2 regions of the Gordonia sp. 852002-51296_SCH5728562-b genome follow, and region 2 is predicted to be linked to the other one. Evidence: riboswitches for the same ligand, from Rfam matches in the RefSeq annotation. Region 2 holds a riboswitch; the other holds the start of a gene.
What was found. A riboswitch is a leader RNA that binds a small molecule or an ion and turns the genes downstream of it on or off. The one in region 2 is predicted to bind cobalamin.
Positions count from the first base shown of each region.

Region 1: linked by a shared signal. The riboswitch ahead of A5766_RS20800 (FecCD family ABC transporter permease) and the one ahead of A5766_RS12920 (CbtB domain-containing protein) in region 2 are both predicted to bind cobalamin.

Region 1 is NZ_LZMI01000126.1:26,500-36,997, reverse strand. Features, by position in the region: gene A5766_RS20805 (ABC transporter ATP-binding protein) at 1-570, opposite strand, end outside; partial or broken gene A5766_RS20800 (FecCD family ABC transporter permease) at 567-1,629, opposite strand; cobalamin riboswitch at 1,744-1,953, opposite strand; gene A5766_RS20795 (alkaline phosphatase D family protein) at 2,069-3,721, shown strand; gene A5766_RS20790 (ClpP family protease) at 3,817-4,434, shown strand; gene A5766_RS20785 (ClpP family protease) at 4,431-5,033, shown strand; gene A5766_RS20780 (helix-turn-helix domain-containing protein) at 5,105-5,521, opposite strand; gene A5766_RS20775 (3-deoxy-7-phosphoheptulonate synthase) at 5,611-6,705, opposite strand; gene A5766_RS20770 (Lrp/AsnC family transcriptional regulator) at 6,987-7,433, opposite strand; gene rocD (ornithine--oxo-acid transaminase) at 7,531-9,579, shown strand; gene A5766_RS20760 (RNA polymerase sigma factor) at 9,589-10,498, opposite strand, start outside.
Region 2 is NZ_LZMI01000069.1:22,358-32,855, forward strand. Features, by position in the region: gene A5766_RS12895 (MadB family AAA-type ATPase) at 12-1,109, shown strand; gene madC (MadC family VWA domain-containing protein) at 1,111-2,646, shown strand; gene A5766_RS12905 (acyl-CoA dehydrogenase family protein) at 2,657-3,886, opposite strand; gene A5766_RS12910 ((2Fe-2S)-binding protein) at 4,017-4,688, shown strand; gene A5766_RS12915 (CbtA family protein) at 4,767-5,585, opposite strand; gene A5766_RS12920 (CbtB domain-containing protein) at 5,610-5,837, opposite strand; cobalamin riboswitch at 5,860-6,014, opposite strand; gene A5766_RS12925 (ATP-dependent helicase) at 6,068-10,498, shown strand, end outside.

The sequences.
Region 1 (10,498 bases), on a different contig from region 2:
GACGACGGTGACCCCGCGTCCGCGCGCCGCACCAAGGATGTCGAACTGATGGCGGATATCAAGGTGATTGGTCGGTTCATCGAGGATCAGTACGTTGGGCTCCTGCGCGAATGCGCGCGCGATGAGTACGCGTTGCGCCTCTCCGCCGGAGAGCGTGGTGAACACACGATCCGCGAACATCCCGACGCCGGCCGTGGACATCGCCGCCGCGCACACCTGGCGGTCGCGGGCACGGGCCGCCGCACCCAGTTCGCGGTGTGGTAGCCGTCCCGTCGCGACAACCTCTGACGCGGTGAAATCGAAGTCGAGCGAGGCCGATTGGGTGAGCGCGGCGACTCGTCGTGCGTTCTCCCGCATACTCACCGCACGCACGTCGTTGCCGTCGACTCGCACGCTGCCGCCCGACGGTGCCAGCGCGCGGTACACGCATCGAAGCAGGGTCGATTTGCCGCTGCCGTTCGGGCCGATCACCCCGAGGAACTCTCCGGAGTCGACCGTGAACGATGCGTCGCGAACGATGACGGTGTGATCGATCTCGACGGTGACCGCGTCGTACTCGACGGCACTCATGAGTCGATCCTGGTACGCCGACGTTGCATCAGTCCGAGGAATACCGGCACACCCACCGCAGCCGTGATCGCCCCGAGCGGAATCTCCTGCGGTGGAACGACAATCCGCGCCATCAGATCGGCGACCACAAGGAACAGCGCCCCCAGCACGGGTGCGACGAGAATGATCTTGCGGTGATCCGCACCGACGACCATGCGGGTCACGTGCGGCACGATGAGACCGACGAATCCGATTGCGCCGCAGACAGAGACGATGAACCCGGTCATCAACGCGGCGATGACGAAGAGCTCGAGCCGAAACCGTGACGCCCGTATGCCGAGCGACGCGGCGACCTCGTCGCCCATCGCCAGCGCATTGAGTTGTCGCGCTCTCGCTGCGACCACACCTATCCCGATGACCACCACGACCGCGACCAGCGCAACCGAATGCCATGTTGCCGCAGCAAGACTGCCGAGCAGCCAGAACATGACACTCCGTGCGGCATCACCCACCGGACGTAAAAAGATGAGCACGGTGGTCAGAGCCGAGAACCCGTATCCCAGAGCGGTTCCCGTCAACACGAGCCGCAGTGGTGTGAGACCTCCGCCGCGCTGTGCAATTCCGAAGACGAGCAACGTCGCCACCAGTGCGCCGAGGAATGCCGCGGTCGGCAACGCATACAGGCCGAGACCCGAGAAGACCCCGAACAGCACGACGGCGGTGGCTCCGACAGACGCACCCGACGAGATCCCGAGCACGTAGGGATCCGCCAGCGGATTGCGCACCATCGCCTGCACGATCACGCCGACCACCGCCAAACCGGCACCCACCAGCGCTCCCGTCAGCACCCGTGGCACACGCGAGTCGACGACGATCCAGTACGAGGCAGCGTCGACCGACGAGACCGGTCCCCCGGTGATTGCTGCCCACACCATCCGCAGCGATACGGACCAGCCCGATCTCCACGGTTCCGTATGCGACGCCGCACGCTGCGGCCACGACGAGCGCCACACCGCAGCCGATGGCCACGGAGACGGGTCGCGCCCAGGTATCCCGAGGGTTCGCACTGCGCGTCGGCATACCCGCCCTCCTGATCAGCCCGGAGCGGGTACAGCAGATGTCGCCACGCGGGGTCGACGACGACCACGCGAGTTCAACACCGACCATGTCCCGCGAAGTCGATGGGACCGCCTATGCCCGGCGGCCACGTCGGCAGGTCTTCGGACTTCGGACACGGCACGTGATGTGCCACCTATCGACGATCGCTTCCCGAGCCGGCAGGCCCAGTGCTGTTGAACGCCTTCGTTTCCGTTACCGCTGCGGGGCAGCTCTGGATTCCCACCAGATTCCCTCTTGGCTCTCACCGACGATCTCGGCTGGAGAACCGACGCCGCTGCAGTGTAACAACGGTCTCGAATCGGACATATGGCGCATGCGGTTTCACGAACTTCACCATCCCATCACCGCGAGGCCGACGGCGGGTAGGACGACGTCCATCCTCTCTTGGTCGGGTGGCGGCATGCCGAACATCTCACCTCGACCGTCACTGGACGACCTCCGGATCGATGGGGACACGACCCTGCACGCCGGCACCACCCGCCGACGCTTTCTCACCTGGGCGGGCGTCGCTGCCGGTATCGCAACGGTCCCAGCGCTGTTCACGACCGACGCGGCGTCGGCTCCCCCGCCACGCCGTGGCAGTGACCTGTTCACGCTCGGTGTGGCATCAGGCGATCCGCTTCCAGACGGCGTGGTCCTGTGGACACGGCTGGCCGCCGATCCGCTCGCCCGCGGCGGAGCAATGGGTCTGCTTCCGGTACCGGTCGAGTGGGAGATCGCCACCGACCACGGCATGAGGCATGTCGTCGCGCGCGGCGTCGAAGTGGCGACACCGGAGAACGGACACAGCGTGCACGCCGACGTACGCGGCCTACGGCCCGCGGCGGACTACTTCTACCGATTCCGTGCGGGCGGTTCCCTGTCGGCGATCGGGCGCACGCGTACCGCTCCGTCGCACGGAAGTCGGCTGAGTGCATTGACTTTCGCATTCGCCTCGTGCCAATCGTGGGCTGACGGGCACTACCCCGCATACGCCGATATGGCGGCGCACGCACCCGACGTCGTCTTCCATCTCGGCGACTACATCTATGAAAAGCCGATCCCGGTCGACGGCGGCCGACGAAAGACCGCCGCAACACCGGTGTCGGCGCACCGGGAGTGCGCGACGCTCGACGACTATCGCGATCGATATGCGCTCTACAAACTCGACCCCCATCTGCAGGCCGCGCACCGGGCGAGTCCGTTCATCACGATCTTCGACGACCACGAGGTCGACAACAACTGGGCCGCAGAGGTTCCCGAGGACAATCAACCCATCCCCGAATTCCTCGCCCGGCGCGCCCAGGCGATGCGAGCGTGGTGGGAGAACACACCGGTGCGTGTCGCGCAGCGGCCTCGCCCCACGCCGACAGCCGACCTCTACGACCTGCGCGCCTACCGTCGGTTCAGCTATGGCGACCTCGTCGAGTTCAGCGTCCTCGACACCAGGACCTTCCGCAGCGATCAGGCCAACGGCGACAACGACACCGCGCATAATGCCGCGACCGCAGACCCCCGGCGCACCATCACCGGTGCCGCACAGGAGAAGTGGCTGCTCGACGGATTGGCCGCCAGCCGTGCCCGCTGGAACGTTCTCGCGCATCAGACCACCATCGCCGACCTCGCCCGCCGAAAGAACGGCGAGCGGGCGGTCAGTATGGACGGGTGGAGCGGCTACGAAGCCTCTCGCGCAAGGATTCTCGACGGCGCGCGTGAGCGCGGCGTGCACAACCTCGTCTCGATCGTCGGCGACATCCACCGCAACGTGGTCTCCGAGTTGCGCTCCACGTATTCGCGACCGTCCCCGACCGTCGGCGTCGAACTCGCGGGCACCTCGATCGCGTCTGGCGCAGACGGCGAGGACAGCGACGCCAGCGACAAACAACTCAAGGCAGCCTCACCCCACATCCGCTTCGGCAACGCTCAGCGCGGGTACGTTCTCAACAGACTGTCGGCCGACCGCTGGGAAGCGGACTATCGGGTGAGCGATTCGATTGCCGCGCCGGATGTTTCGCTGCACCGCCGGGCGCAGATCACCATCCCGTCCGGTCGGCCCGACATCGACGTGCTCTGACCCGGCTGCTCTGCTCTGCTCTGCTCAGTGCGGAATCGTGCCGCTCTGAGCGGAACCGACGTGACCGATATCCGTCGGTCACCGACGATCGGTGCATGACCGATGAACAACGACCACTGCCACTACGCAAGCGCACCGCGGAAAGCCTTTTCGGGCAACGCATCCTGACTCTCGACTCCGCACTCGACGACGAGATCGGCACGCAATTGTGCTCGCAACTCGTCATGCTCTCCGACGACGATCCCGTCGCCGACATCGCGCTCTGGATCAACTCTCCGGGCGGTTCGGTACCCGCGATGCTCGCGATCACCGACATCATGCGCTTGATTCCCAACGACGTGATCACCGTGAACCTCGGAATGGCCTACAGTGCAGGACAATTCCTGCTGTGCAGCGGCACCCGGGGCAAGCGGTTCATCACGCCGCATGCCAAAGTCCTGCTGCACCAGGGATCGGCGGGCATCGGCGGCTACGCACCCGACATCGAACTGCAGGCCGACGACCTGCGACACGTCCGCGACACCGTACTCACGATCATCGCTGAGCAGACCGGACACACCCGCGAAAAGATCTTCGACGACTCGCTACGCGATCACGTCTTCACCGCCTCCGAGTCGGTCGACTACGGATTCGTCGACCACATCGTCACCGACATCGCACAGATACGACCGTTATCCCCTGCCGCAACGGGTTTCGAGGTGAGTCACGCATGAGCACATACACCATTCCCAACGTCATCACCCGTACTCCGCAGGGCGAGCGCGTCATGGATGTCTACAGTCGGCTGCTCGACGACCGAATCCTCTACCTCGGAACCGAACTCGACGACGGCGTCGCCAATGCGCTCATCGCGCAGATCCTGCATCTCGACTCCGAGAACCCCGACATCCCCATCGAGCTGTACATCAACTCTCCGGGCGCGTCGGTGACCGCAACCTTCGCACTCTACGACACCATGCAGTACTGCCATGCGCCGATCGCCACCACCTGTGTGGGACAAGCACTCTCGTCGACGGCACTACTGCTGGCCGCGGGCTCGCCGGGCCAGAGGTCGGTACTCCCCCACGCCAGGGTCCTGCTCCACCAGCCGTCGGGTCAGGGCCGCGGCACGATCCCGGATCTGATCCTCGCCGCCGAGGAGATCCTGCGCATCCGTGAGGAAATAGAACAGGCACTGAGTCGGCACACCGGGCGCGACATCGAGACGCTGCGTCACGACACCGACCGTGACCGCGTGCTGCGGGCAGATGAGATCGTCGAGTACGGACTCGCCGATCAGGTCATCGACACCAGGGCCACAGCGGCCCGGTGATCGTCAGGCGCACGCTCGACGCGAGGGAGCGCCCAGTCGACGGTATTGAACGCTCGCTCGGCTGACGTCGGTCACGCCGCCAGCGCAACCGGGCCACGCATACGCGAGAGCGGCATGATCGGTTGCATTGCAGCAGGGGTCGAACCGGCGGGGATCGAACGCAGCGTGACCGGGACGCGGGACGCGCCCGGCCTGCGTGCGGCGCCGAGAGCACTCTCGACGCGGGCGAGTTCGGCGGCGGCCTCGCGGGCCAGGTCGAGCAGGCTCAGCTCAACAGCTCCCGCGACGGCCGCAAGCAATTCCGACGATGCGTCCTTGCGTCCGCGTTCGATCTCCGACAGGTACTGACTCGAGACGCCCGCGCGACGCGCGGTCTCGACGAGTCGCTCGCCGCGCTCGTGGCGGCGGCGACGCAGCACACGCCCGGTGACCTCACGCCAGAGCGGCTCGGGCGCCGGCTGCGTATGCGAGTCGTTCCTCGATGCCATGCAACCGAGCGTAGGTCACCACTGCTGCGGGCAGCCGTCCCTTCTGCTCTGGGCAGAACGGCGACAACAGCAGAACGCGACCCTGCCCGTCAGCTGCGCGCGAGGTCGGCGAGGACGCGTGCGCTCGACTCCCAGTCCATGCACTTGTCGGTGACCGACTTGCCGTACACGAGCGGCTGGGCGTCGGGCGACTGCGCACCGGCCTCGAGGAAGCTCTCCAGCATCACACCGCTGATCAGCGGTGTGTGTCCCGCAGCGCGACGCGTCCGGATCGACGCCGCGATCTCGGCGGCGACCTGCGCCTGCCGGATGTGGTCCTTGCCGGAGTTGGCGTGGCTGCAGTCGATCATGACCCGTGCGGGCAGGCCCGCCTTGTCGAGTGCGGCAACCGCGGATGCCACGGACTCGTCGTCGAAGTTGGGTCCGGTGGTACCGCCACGCAGGATGATGTGGCAGTCCTCGTTGCCCGCCGACTCGACGAGCGCACCATGACCGAAGTCGTCGATACCGAAGAAGACGTGTTGCGCGGCAGCGGCATTCACTCCGTCGATGGCGACCTGGACGTTGCCGTCAGTACCGTTCTTGAACCCGATGGGCATCGACAGTCCGGATGCGAGCTGGCGATGCACCTGCGACTCCGTCGTCCGTGCACCGATGGCACCCCACGCGACGGCGTCGGCGATGTACTGCGGGCTCGTCGGCTCGAGGAACTCACATCCGACCGGGAGGCCGAGGTCGATGATGTCGAGCAGCAGCGACCGTGCCGTACGCAGACCACGCTCGACGTCGTAGGTGCCATCCATGCCGGGATCGTTGATGAGTCCCTTCCAGCCGACCGTGGTGCGCGGCTTCTCGAAGTAGACACGCATGACGATCTTCAAGCGGTCGGCGTAGTCGTCGGCAAGCGGTGCGAGGCGTCGCGCGTAGTCGAGCGCGGCGATCGGATCGTGCACCGAGCAGGGTCCGACGACGACGAGTAGACGGTCGTCTCGGCCGGCGAGGATGGCGGCGATCTCGTCGCGATCGGCCTGGACCCGAAGCGCTCGACGGGAGGTCAGCGGCAATTCGGCGCGGATGGTGTCCGGCGACGGGATGGACCGGAAGGATCTGACCCGCCGATCGGAGGTGGAGGTCGATTCGGCCTCGTGAGCGGCAGTGGCGGCGAGATCCGGGAGGGTGGTCACTTCTGTGTTGCCTTTCGCGGGTGGTGGCCTGTCTTCTACGACTGGGACACCCGCTTGCTTGTCATCGGAGGCCCCTGACATGAGAAAAGCAGCGACCTTTCGGTCACTGCTCGGGCTCCGGGTTTATTGACGTGCGACGCAGATTCAGCGCTTCATCGCAGGCTCACCCGGAGCCTCGATAAAGAATCGCCAATAGGCGCGTACGTTGCTGGTCACGTTGGCGAGGTTAACACGATTACCCAGAATGGGCGAAGAGCGCCCGCTCGAGAACCCTCCCCGACTCACGGATGCCCCCTGTCGATCAGCTGGCTCAGCACGATGATCGACTCGCTCCGGTCCACCGGGCCCGCCTGCCGGATGCGCTCGAGGGCGTGCTCGAGGTGGTGTACGTCGCGGGCCATCACACGCAGGATGGCATCGGCCTGGCCAGTGATGGTCGCGGCGCTGACCACCTCGTGTATCGGCTCCCATGCCGCGGTCAGTTCCTCCGGCGAGATGTTGCCTCGGCAGAACACCTGTACATAGGCCTCGGTGGTCCACTGCATCGCCGTCGAATCGATAACGGTCGTGAACCCTTTGATCACTCCCTCGTCGACCAGCCGATCGACCCGACGCTTGACCGCGGGCGCCGACAGACCGACCTCGTCGCCGATCTGTGCGTACGTCGCTCGCGCATCGCGAGCCAGACATTCGAGCACCTTCTCGTCGAGCTCGTCGATCTGACGCAACTTTTCCACCCTCTGCCACCCGTTAATAGAGATTGCTTAATCAAATGCGCAATTCACGTCGATTGTTTGCGCTAGACGCTGACGCTACCGTCGAATTATGACGCTGACGAGTCCACGGTTTGCTGCGCTCACCGAACGCACCCCACGCACCCGCACCTATGCGATGACCCCTCCTTCCCATTACACGGTCACCTACTCGATCAACCCGTGGATGGATCCGTCCGTCCCCGTCGACACAGAACTCGCCATGACGCAATGGGAGTCGTTGCGCGACATCTATCGATCCCTCGGCCATTCGGTCACACTCGTCGACGCCCAGCCGGGTCTGCCAGACATGGTCTATGCCGCCAACGGCGGACTCGTCGTCGACGGAAAGGCCGTGGCAGCACGGTTCCTGCACCCCGAGCGCGCGCCGGAAGGCGAGCACTACACGGCATGGTTACACACCTGCGGCGCCGACGCTGTGCATGAGACCGCCGGCGTACAGGAGGGCGAAGGCGACTTCCTCCTCGTCGGGCGTCGCATCCTGGCGGGGACCGGGTTCCGCACCCACCCCGATACCCACGCCGAAGTCGCGACGATCACCGGACTTCCGGTCGTCAGCCTCGAACTGATCGATCCGCGCTTCTACCACCTCGACACGGCTCTGGGCGTGCTCGACGACGACACCATCGCCTACTTCCCCGACGCCTTCTCGACTGAGTCGCGCGCGGTTCTCGCCGACCTCTTTCCCGACGCGATCATCGCCACCGAGTCCGACGCCGTCGTCCTCGGACTCAACCTCGTGTCCGACGGTCGCCACGTCGTGATGACCGACGCCGCACCGGGATTGGAGTCACGACTGCGCGACGCAGGCTACCTCCCGATCACCGTCGACCTCTCCGAACTCCTCAAAGGCGGCGGAGGAGTCAAGTGCTGCACATTAGAATTGCGGCTACCAGAGATGTCGGACGAGAAGACCATGCAACCGCTCACCGAACCCCATGTGGCACACAACTATTCACCCTTGCCGGTCACTGCGGCGACCGCCGAGGGAGCATGGATCACCGACGTCGACGGCAGGCGTTACCTCGACGCCCTCGGCGCCTACTCCGCGGTCAACTTCGGTCACCGCAATCCCGAGATCGTCGCGGCTGCGAAGGCACAACTCGATCGCGTCACGCTCACCAGTCGCGCATTCGGCTCCGACACCCTCGAACCGTTCTGCGCGGCGCTCGCCGAGCTGTGCGGCAAGGAGATGGTGCTGCCGATGAACACCGGCGCCGAGGCCGTCGAATCGGCACTCAAGGTGGCCCGCAAGTGGGGGTACGACGTGAAAGGCGTTGCGCCGGGACACGCGACGATCATCGTGGCCGGCGGAAATTTCCACGGCCGCACGATCAGCATCGTGAGCTTCAGCGACGACGAGGACGCGCGCGGCGGATTCGGGCCATTCACACCGGGTTTCACGCGGGTGCCGTTCGGCGACGCCACCGCGCTGGCCGACACCATCGACGACACCACGGTCGCCGTGCTGATCGAACCGATCCAGGGTGAGGCCGGAATCATCGTCCCGCCCGACGACTACCTGCCCGAGGTCCGTCGACTCTGCACGGAGAACAACGTGCTGATGATCGCCGACGAAATCCAGTCGGGTCTCGGCCGGACAGGCACGACATTCGCATGTGAGCACTGGGGCGTGGTGCCCGACGTGTACACGCTCGGCAAGGCACTCGGTGGAGGCGTACTCCCGGTGTCGGCGGTGGTTGCCGACCGAGACGTGCTCGGAGTGCTCCACCCCGGACAGCACGGCTCGACGTTCGGTGGCAACCCGCTCGCCGCCGCCGTCGGACACACCGTTGTCCGCATGCTCGCCGACGGCACCTGGCAGGCTCGCGCAGCCGAACTCGGCGAACACCTGCACGCCCGCCTGCGCGAGTTCGTCGGTCACGGCGTCGTCGCCGTCCGCGGCAAGGGACTGTGGGCAGGCATCGACATCGATCCCGCCCTCGGCACCGGCAAAGAGCTCTGCCTGCGTCTCGCCGAACGAGGTGTGCTGGCCAAGGACACCCACGGTTCGACGATCCGCCTCGCCCCACCGATCGTCGTCACGCACGACGAGATCGACTGGCTCATCGAGCGATTCGCAGAGGCGCTGAAGGGCTGAGCCTGCTCGTCACTCACCGATCGCAGCGAGTCGTCGTCGTAGATGGCGCGTTTCGACCGGGTTGCGCGCACAGCCGATCGCCGTGGTGAACGCTGCACGCGCATCGTCGGGTCGGTCGAGACGCACCAGCATCTCTGCCCGCGCAGCGTGCCAGAGGTGGTGCCCCTCGAGCCCGACGATCGCGTCGAGGTCGGCGAGACCCGCGGTGGCGCCCTGCGACATCCCCACCGCCACTGCACGATTGAGTGCGACGATGGGTGTCGGCGTAATGCGTTCGAGTATGCGGTAGAGGCCGACGATCGCTTCCCAATCGGTGTCGTCCGCGGTCTGCGCACGCGAATGTATTCCGGCGATCAGGGCCTGGATGCGATACGGACCGACCCCCGGTAGGGCGACAGCGTCGCGCAGGATCGCCTGTGCCCGGTCGATGAGTGCGCGGTCCCAGTCACGACGATCCTGCTCGGGAAGCGACACGAGATCTCCTGCGCCGTCGACACGCGTTGCCGACCGCGCATGGGTGAACAGCTCGAGCGCCAGCAATCCCCTGGCCTCACCGTTGTCCGGCACGAGGCTCACCGCCACCTCGGTGAGCCGGATCGCCTCGTCGACGAGGTCGACACGCACAAGTCTGTCCGCCACCGCTCCCGACGCCAGGTATCCCTCGTTGAAGACGAGGTACAGCACGGCGAGCAGGGCGTCGACACGTTCGTCGAGGTCGGCGGGAATCGACAGCGGAATGCGCGCGGCACGTATTTTTCGCTTGGCGCGCACGATTCGTTGGGCGAGTGTCTCCTCGGCGACGAGGAACGCGGCCGCGATCTCAGCGGTCGTCAGACCTCCGACGAGCCGGAGCGTCAAGGCAACCTGTGCCTCGCGCCGCAGGGCGGGATGGCAGCACAGCAGCATCAGCCGCAGACGC
Region 2 (10,498 bases):
CATGAGGAGCCATGCCAGAGAGCACAACAGTGCCGTCCCGCCACTTGTCCAGCGCCACAACCCGATTCGACACGGTCGAAGAACTCACCGATGCACTCGCTGAGCAGGAATACCTGATCGACGACGACCTTGCCGTCGTTGTGCACCTCGCGACACTGCTCGACAGGCCTCTCCTACTCGAGGGACCCGCGGGCGTCGGCAAGACCGAGCTCGCCAAATCCCTTGCGGCAGCCTCGGATCGGCAGCTCCTCCGGCTGCAGTGCTACGAGGGTCTCGACGACTCCAGAGCACTCTACGAGTGGGATTACGCCCGCCAGCTTCTTCACGTGCAGATGTTGCGCGACAGAATCAGCGGTGAGCTCGCCGACGAGCCCACCCTGTCCGCGGCGTCGGCGGCGCTCTCGCGCACCGACATCGGCGTCTACACCGAGGACTTCCTCGTCGCACGACCATTGCTCGCGGCCATCACTGCACCGCTGCCCACCGTGCTGCTCATAGACGAGATCGATCGAACCGACGAGGCCATGGAGGCCGTGATGCTCGAGGTACTCGCGGAGCGGCAGGTGACGATTCCCGAGCTCGGCACCTTCGCCGCGCGTTCGTCACCGTGGGTGATATTGACCTCCAACGACACCCGGGAACTGTCGCCCGCCCTGAAGCGACGCTGCGTGCACTTCCAGGTCGACTATCCCGACGTCGAACGCGAGCGGGCAATCGTGTCGGTGCGCGCGCCGGAAGTGGAACCCGGGGTGGTCGCCGACGTCGTCGACCTCGCACGCCGTCTGCGGGAGTTGCCGCTGCGTAAGAGTCCTTCCATCGCCGAGGTGATCGATGCCGCGCGGGCAGCGTCGTACCTGCGCACGACGACTGCCGCACACGCAGCCGACGTCACGCACGATCGAACGTCGACAGACCGTGCACTTCTCGCACTGTTGGTGAAGTTCGGCAGTGATCTCGATATCGCCAGGGCCATGGTGGGCACACCAGCGTCGTCCGGGTCCGACATCCAGGATTCGAGGCCGTCCGCGAGCGACGGTTCTAGTCCGCGAGGGTCGCTGACAGCAACAGCTTTCGGGTCGGGTCGTGCGCGTAGCGCCCGTCGACGTTGACGTGACCACTTCTCGAGAGCGCAGCGGCGCCCGGACACGTGATCGCGTTCTTGACGCACTCTCGGTGATGTTCGGACACCTTCTCCGCGGCCACCGGGTCACCGTGTCCCCGGCCGAGGTCATCGAGATCCGTCGCACGCTGGCACTCGTCGGCGCCGACGATCTCGACCGACTGCGGGCTGCGCTGCGCGCGGTGAGCGTCAAGTATGCGCACGAGGCAGACGGCTTCGAGATCGCCTTCGATCTCGTGTTCGTTGGGGTACCGCATCGCGATACGGCCACCGACCTTCCGCGACCCCGCGGCACGGCAGCCGAACTGCCCGATGACATCGCCTGGGATGATGAGTTCGACGGCGCGGCGAGGAGGATCGGCGCAGACGAGCACACCGATGAGATCGGCGATCTGATGGCCGACGATCCAGACGCACGGGAGCGTCAAGGGGAGAGCGCGCATCGCGAAGAAAACGACTTCTCGGTATCGGCGGGGACCGAACAGTTGGCTGTCGACTCTGACAGCAACACCGTCGCAGGCGGAATCACCTACACGGTCGAGATCGACGGAGCAGCAGCAGCCAAGGCCGGGGAGCTCGTCGGCTCGACGGCCCGCGTCAGCGGAACGTCGCTCTCCATGGCCGATGCCGCAGCGATTCTCGCCGCTCTCGACGCCGCCGACGCACGCAGCGCCTACGACGACGACGGCGCGGACAACCTCACCGACGAGCAACGTGAGGAGCTCGAACATGCTCTGTCCCAGTTCATCTCGGCCCTATCCGAACGTCTTGCCGCCACACCCGTGATCACCGGTCCTGACACCGATCCGGTTCACGGCACCGACCAAGCACAGATCGACCGAGCATGTCACCGACTCGTCCAACGAATTCGGGGAGCGCCGCGCACGGTGGTGCGCGCGGCTGATCGTGGATCGCTCGACATGCGTCGCACGATGCGCTGCGCCGTCCGCACCGACGGGGTCCCCCTCACACTGTGGCGCAGGAATCGCACACCCGGCCCGGTACGGCTTCTCGTCCTTGTCGACGTCTCGTTGTCGGTGCGACCAGTCGCGGGCTTCATCCTGCGACTCGCACAAACCCTGTACGAGTTCGGCGACCACTGCGAGGTCGTCGCATTCGTGGACCGACCCGTGCTGGTCACCACCGCACTGCGAACCGCAGCAGCTGACGACGCACTCACGGCCGTGCTGGCCACCGACGACCTGGACCTGTCAGCGACCAGCGATTATGGCCGAATGCTCACCGAGTTGCTCGAGATCCACCGCGGTCTCATCACGCCGCGTACGTCGGTTCTCGTCGTCGGCGACGCGCGCAGCAACGGTTTCGATCCGCAAGTCGATCTGTTCGCCGAGCTGGCCAGGCGCGTCCATCGGGTGGCCTGGCTCACCCCCGAGCCGCGCCGCTACTGGACCCAAACAGGTTGCGCGCTCGATGAGTACTCACTGCATTGCAGTGGCGCGGTGAGCGCGCGCGACGGGACAGAACTGATCGAGAAGGTCGACGAACTCGGCTCAGCACTGGCCTGACACATCGCTATTACGCCAGCAGCCCCTTTGCCACGTGTGTCACCTGGATCTCGTTGCTGCCGGCGTAGATCATCAACGACTTCGCATCGCGCGCAAGCTGTTCCACGCGATACTCGGTCATGTAGCCATTGCCGCCGAACAATTGCACTGCTTCCATCGCGACCTCGGTGGCCGCGCGAGACGAGTAGAGCTTCATCGCCGACGCCTCGGCAAGCGACAGCGGTTTACCCGCCTTCGCTCGTTCGAGTGCGTTGAACAGCATGTTCTGCACGTTGATCCGTGCGATTTCCATCTCGGCCAGCTTGAGCTGGATGAGTTGGAACTTCCCGATCTCCTGACCCCAGAGCGTGCGCGACTTCGCATACTCGATCGAAAGTCGTTGCGCCTCATTGATGATGCCCATCGACAGTGCGGCGATACCGATCCGTTCAGCGGTGAAGCCCGCCTTGACGCCACTGTCGCCACGACTACCCGATCCGACGTCCTCGGTCTCGCCGAGCAGCCGGTCGCGACCGAGGCGAACGTTGTCGAAGAAGAGCTCACCGGTCGGCGAGCTCATGATGCCCATCTTCTTGAACGGCTTGCCCTGGGTGAGGCCTTCCATGCCCTTGTCGAGGACGAAGGTGAGCACCTTGCGTTCACGCATTGGGGTGCCATCGCCCTCGTCGAGCTTCGCGAACACGACGATCGTGTCGGCGTACGGACCGTTGGTGATGAAGGTCTTCTGCCCGTTGAGGATGTAACCGTCGCCATCGCGGCGGACCGTCGTCTTCATGCCACCGAGTGCGTCTGAGCCGGAATCCGGTTCGGTGATCGCCCAGGCACCGACTTTCTCGAGCGTGACCAGCTCGGGGAGCCACCGCTTCTTCTGTGCGAGTGTGCCTTTCGACCGGATCGTCGACACCGTCAACCCGACACTGACGCCCATCGACACCACCATGCCGAGGCTCGCGGCCGCGAGTTCCATGTTGAGGATCAGCGCCATCGAGTTCATCATGCCGCCGCCGGAACCCCCGGAACCCTTGGACTTCGACTCGCCCGCGGCCTCTGCGTCGAGCTCCTTCTCCAGGCCCTCGCGTGCCATTGCGTCGACGCCGAACGACGTCATCAGCTTGCGCAGGATGTCGTACGGCGGCAACTGACCGCTCTCGAGTTCGTCGGAATGCGGGCGGATCTCCTTGTCGACGAACGACCGCACCGCGTCGCGCACCATGAGGTCTTCCTCGGACCACTCGAACATTGCCACCCACCGTTCAACGCCGGAAATTAGAACACGTTCCATACTGTGTCAGCCCCGATCCCAACTTGTCCAGCGGCGGCCCTCGCGGGCTCGCTGGACGCGCGAGCGGTCGATGAGATAGGCAGAGAGCGTGAACGATCACGTGTTCGCCGAGTTCGGACCGTTCTTTGCGACCGACACCCACGCAGCCGCGGCACCAGTCGACGGGCCGTGGTCGACTCTGGCTGCGGCACTGGCGAATCCACGACGCATCGACAGCCGCGTCGAAAGGGTCCGGAAGGCTCTGGCTGCGGGCGCGGCGTCGAACGTCTCACCTCGCGTCGCGGCGTCGGTGACTCACCTTGGTCTCGTCGCCAGGCTGCTTGCACCGGCGCTCGCTGCAGCGGTGATCGGCACCCGCCTGTCCCTCGACCCCGCAGACGTCTGGTGGCAGGACCATCTCGGCGGGCCCTTCCCCCTATCCGTCGTGACGGTCGACGCGAAGCCTGCGCTCGACGACGGGTTCCCTCGCGCCGTCGACGACCTCACCGCACTCTTCGACGCGTCGTACCCGGTTGGGCCACACGTCCTCGGCGGCAACATCGCGTCGGCGATCAACTCGGCGGTGCGCATGATCGGTACCGCCCGGCCAGAACTCGCCGACGCGGCCCGACGCCACGCCGACCTTTTCCTCGCACGCCCCGACATCGAGGGCGGATACCTGCGGGCCGGACCGAGTTTCCGACGACGCAGCTGCTGCCTGATCTACCAGGTATCGGGCGATCGCACAGCCGTGTGCGGCGACTGCGTGCTGTCCGGATAAGCCAAACGCGGCCCGAACTTGCGAACGCGGCTGGTGTACCAGCCGCGCCTGCCAACTCGAGCCGCGTTTAAAGGAGCGTCAGGCGACCGTTTGCGTCGCGGGGTCGTCGACAACCTGCTTCGACGACCGCGAGCGCGACATCGCGCCCAGGACCAGCGCGAACACCGCGGTGAGCACCGTCCACAGGATCACCTGGTTGGCGATCGCGTAGACGCGGAAGTCGCCGATGACGTCGCCCGGGAAACCTGGGAACACGATCTGGCCCGCGTCGTTGGTGACCGGCGTCGGTACCTCGTCGAAGCTCGGCAGCAACGCGATCGCGACGGTGACCACTACCAGGTAGCCGACGCCGCCCGCGATCGCACCGAGCAGCCCACCGATGCGTGGACGCAGCCACAGCGCGAAGACGACGGCCGCGATGATCGCGATTACCGACACCACGGTGATGGTGAGATAGGCACTCGACCTGTCGGCGATGGTCTCGTCGTTGCCGACAGCCGGCGGGTTGGCCGGATAGGCGAAGTACGGGACGCCGAAGAAGGCCACGAATCCGAGCGCGCCGAGCGCGGCCGCCGCCCAGCGCGGATCGGTCGCGGGGTATCGCCGTCCGAGGTAGGTCCACAAGACCGTGAACCCGACCGCGAAGAACGCGCCCATCGCGATCGCGAAGATCACGGTGCCGACCCCGGCCCCGATGTTTTCCTGCACCGACCTGGTGAACACCTCGTGCTCGTGGCCGTGTTCGCCGCTGAGCATCTCCTCGGCGTGGCTGCGACCCTCTTCGTAGTCGATCGCCTTGGCGACCACCGGCTCGATGAAGATACGAGCGAACACATACGCAAAAATTCCGGCGATCAGGCCTGATAGCAGGCCCGCGCCGACGAACTTCTTCTCCATTGTTCTGTTGTCTCCCGGGTCAGATCAGTGGCAGGGGAAGCCGAGGAAGTGGCGGGAGTCGTGCACGAACTCGTGGATGTGGGTGTCGCTGCCGAACACCGACCAGGCGCCCTGGTCGTACCCGATGAAGTAGTAGGCCAGCGCGGCGATGAGCACAGTGGCGGTGAGCCAGAGCGCGGCCGAAGCGACCGAGAGATTCGGTACGGCGAGCGCAGCGGGCCGACGTTCGGCCTGTGATGAGGTGGCAACCATTGAGAGGGTTCCTTCCGGGATGACGCGTCCCTGACGTGGAGCAATGTGGCCTGGTTGCCACGTCCTGACTCGTCGCGACAGGTCGCTTCCCGTCGGACTTACAGTGGCGCGACCGTCCCGGATTCTCACCGGGTTCCTGGCAACCAGCGTGGATCGACTCTATACCAGGTTCTCGCCGCCGGACCAGCACGTCGCACCGCACTGTCAGACCCGTGCGGAACAATGGAAGAGTGCCCAGCTCGTCCTCCATCCTGAACCGCTTCACCGACCCGACGCGTCGGTGGTTCGGCGGCGCCTTCCCCGCGCCGACACCCGCCCAGCAGGGCGCGTGGAAAGCCATCGCCGACGGCGAGAACACCCTGGTCATCGCGCCCACCGGCTCGGGCAAGACCCTGTCGGCGTTTCTCTGGGCACTCGATTCACTTGCCGCCCGCCCCGATCGGTCCAAGGGCACGCGCGTCCTCTACATCTCCCCACTCAAAGCACTGGCGGTCGACGTCGAGCGCAACCTGCGCGCGCCACTGGCGGGCATCACACGCGCCTCGCAGGAACTCGGGATCACCGAACCGTCGATCACCGTCGGCGTGCGCTCGGGCGACACCCCCGCCGCCCAGCGTCGACTCCTCGCCAAAACGCCACCCGACATCCTCATCACCACGCCCGAGTCGCTCTACCTGATGCTCACCTCGTCGGCACGGGAAGCGCTCACCACGGTCGAGACGGTGATCGTCGACGAGGTACACGCCGTCGCAGGCACCAAACGCGGCACGCACCTGGCGCTGTCGCTCGAACGCCTCGACGAACTGCTCGACTCTCCGGCGCAACGCATCGGACTCTCGGCGACGGTCCGCCCGCCCGAGCTAGTCGCTGAGTTCCTCTCCGGCTCCCGTCCGTGCACCATCGTGCGGCCAAAGGCGTCGAAGACCTTCGACCTCCGCGTCGACGTCCCGGTACCCGACATGGCCAACATCCCGCCGCCACCGGATGCACCGGATGCGGATGAGCTCGACGACGCGTTCTCGCCGACCGCGGGTTCGCTCTGGCCCTACGTCGAAGCGTCGATCGTCGATCTCATCGAGACCAACCGTACGACGATCGTGTTCGCCAACTCTCGACGGCTCGCCGAGCGTCTCACCGCGCGGCTCAACGAGATCCACGAGCAACGCACCGAGCCTGGCCGCGAACCACCACGCAACGACCGCGTCGGTGGCGGCGCACCCGCAATGGTCATGGCCTCGGGGGCCACCACCGGCGCCGCGACTGTCCTGGCCCGCGCACACCACGGGTCGGTCTCCAAGGAGCAGCGCGCCGAGATCGAAGACGACCTCAAGAGCGGCCGCCTGCGCTGTGTGGTCGCGACGAGTTCACTCGAGCTCGGCATCGACATGGGCGCGGTCGATCTGGTGATCCAGGTCGAGACACCACCCTCGGTGGCCAGCGGGCTGCAGCGGATCGGACGCGCGGGCCACCAGGTCGGCGAGATCAGTCAGGGGGTTCTGTACCCCAAGCATCGCACCGACCTGATCGGCTGCACGGTCGCCGTCTCGCGGATGCGTGCGGGCGCAATCGAAGAGCTGCAGGTACCGCGCAGTCCACTGGATGTGCTTGCGCAACAGACGATCGCCGCGGCCGCTCTCGACGTGCTCGAGGTCGACGAGTGGTACGAGATCGTCCGCCGCGCTGCGCCGTACCGGGAGTTGAGCCGGTCGATCTACGAGGCGACACTCGATCTCATCTCGGGTCGCTTCCCCTCCGACGAGTTCGCCGAACTACGTCCACGTGTCACCTGGGATCGTGATGCTGGCACACTGACCGGTCGCCGTGGTGCGCAACGACTAGCGGTCACCTCTGGCGGCACCATCCCCGACCGTGGGCTCTTCGGTGTGTTCATGGTCGGCGAAAAGTCCAGCCGCGTAGGCGAACTCGACGAGGAGATGGTCTACGAGTCGCGCGTCGGCGACGTCTTCGCGCTCGGCGCGACGAGTTGGCGAATCGAGGACATCACCCACGACCGCGTACTCGTCTCACCCGCATTCGGTCAGCCCGGCCGCCTCCCGTTCTGGATCGGCGACGCACAGGGACGCCCGGCCGAACTGGGCGCGGCGATCGGGAAGTTCGTCGGCTCCATCGCCGACGAGGCCGAACTCGACCGTCAGGCAACAGAACTCGGGCTCAGCGAGTACGCACGCGACAACCTCGCGTCGATCATCTCCGAGCAGCGCGACGCGACCGGACAGGTACCGACCGACCGGACCCTGGTCATCGAGCGGTTCCGCGACGAGCTCGGCGACTGGCGCCTGATCCTGCACTCCCCCTACGGTTTACGCGTACACGCGCCGTGGGCGTCGGCGATCTCCGCCCGCCTGCAGGCCACCCTCGGACTCGACGGTGCGGTCACCGCATCCGACGACGGCATCATCGTGCGCCTCCCCGACACCGACGACGAACCGCCGGGCGCCGCAGTCTTCGTCGTCGATCCCGACGAGATCGAGCAGATGGTCACCGACGCCCTCGCCGACTCGTCGATGTTCGCCTCACGATTCCGGGAGTGCGCGGCCAGAGCCCTGCTACTCCCCCGCCGCGACCCCGGCCGTCGGGCACCGCTGTGGCAGCAGCGCCAGCGCAGCGCCCAATTGCTCTCCGTCGCATCGCAATTCCCCGACTTTCCGATCATCCTGGAGACGGTCCGCGAATGCCTGCAGGACGTCTACGACCTGCCGTCGCTCACCGACCTCCTCACTCGCATCCGATCGCGACGTGTTCGGCTGATCGAGGTCGAGACCCCGGAACCGTCGCCGTTCGCGGCATCGCTGCTGTTCGGCTACGTCGGAGCGTTCATGTACAACGACGACGCCCCGCTCGCCGAACGTCGCGCCGCAGCACTCTCCCTCGACACCGCGCTCCTCGCACAGCTACTCGGGCGCGTCGACCTGCGCGAACTGCTCGATCCCGCCGTCATCGCCGCCGTGGTCGCACGGCTGCAACGCCTCGACGAGCACCGCAAGGCACGCGACGCCGAGGATATCGCCGACCTGCTGCGGTGGCTCGGTCCGCTCACGACCGACGAGGTGGCGCTGCGGTATCGGCGCGACGACGACAGCCCTGCGGCGCTTGACGTGTTGACCGAGTTGCATCGGCGTGGCGCGATCATCTCCGTGAGCATCCGTGGCGTGCCGCTCTGGGCCGCTGTCGAAGACACCGCACGCCTGCGCGACGGCTTGGGAGTTCCTGCGCCACTGGGTGTTCCGGCAGCTTTCACCGAGTCTGTTCCCGATCCCGTCGGCGATCTCGTCCATCGGTACGCGCGCACGCACGGCCCGTTCACCGTCGACGAGGCCGCCGAGTCGATCGGAATGGCACCCGCGGTGGTGCGCGACACGCTGATTCGCCTTGCCGCCGAACGCAAGGTCGTCGAAGGCGACTTTCTACCCGCCACCGACGACGACCCCGACGGCAGCCCCGCGTGGACCACACAGTGGTGTCACAGCGACGTGCTCGGGCAGATCCGACGAGGCTCACTTGCCGCGAGCCGAGCCGACGTCGCACCCGTCGACGGCCCGACCTTCGCCAGATTTCTCGGAGCGTGGCAGCACGTCGCCGACGACGAAAGGCTCACCGGAGTCGACGGACTCGCGGCGGTCCTCGACCAACTGGCGGGCCATCAGCTCCCGGCGTCGGCGTGGGAGTCGCTGATCTTGCCGAGCAGGATCAGTGACTACCGGCCGGCCATGCTCGACGAACTCCTCTCCAGCGGCGACTTCATGTGGGCGGGTCACGGCCGGATCGGCTCCACCGACGGCTGGATCAGCTTCTTCCCCGCCGACCTCGCACCGCTGTTCGTACCGACCGAGGTCGAGATCGACACCACCGAGATCCACACCCGCCTCCTCGACACCTTCGGCACCGGGGGCGGACTGCGCTTCGCCCAACTGCTCGACGACGCGTCGACGGAGAGCGAAGCATCGCCGGGCGCCACCGCGACGCGCCAGCAGGTCGAGGACGCCCTGTGGGACCTCGTCTGGGCCGGTCACGTCAGCAACGACACGTTTGCGCCGGTCCGTGCGTTGCAGGCGCCTCGCCGCACCTCGTCGTCGAGTCGGTCCATGCCGTCACACCGATCGCGCGGTCAGGCTCCGCGCCTGCGGCCCGGACGGTTGAGCACGCGGCATCTCCTCTCGCAGACAGGCGGCGCCACGACGCCCTCCACGGCAACCGGTCGTTGGTTCGCAACCCCTACAGCGCTGCTCGAGACCACTGTCGCGACTCAGGCCCTGTGCGACCAACTGCTCGCACGCTACGGGGTCGTCACCCGGGGCAGCGTGACGGCGGAGGACGTCGTCGGAGGATTCGCACGAATCTACAAGGCGCTCAACATCTTCGAAGACAGCGGCCAGGTGCGACGAGGCTACTACGTCGACGGCCTCGGCGGTGCCCAGTTCGCGGGCACCTCCACCGTCGACCAATTGCGCCGCCACGCCCTGACCGACGACGCACCGGGCAGTCACCGCGCACCGAACACCGCGACGGTTCTGGCCGCCACCGACCCGGCCAATCCGTATGGGGCAGCGCTGCCCTGGCCAGACACGACGCCCGGCGCAGGCGGGCATCGACCGGGCCGCAAACCAGGCGCCCTCGTATGTCTCGTCGAGGGCGAACTCGTC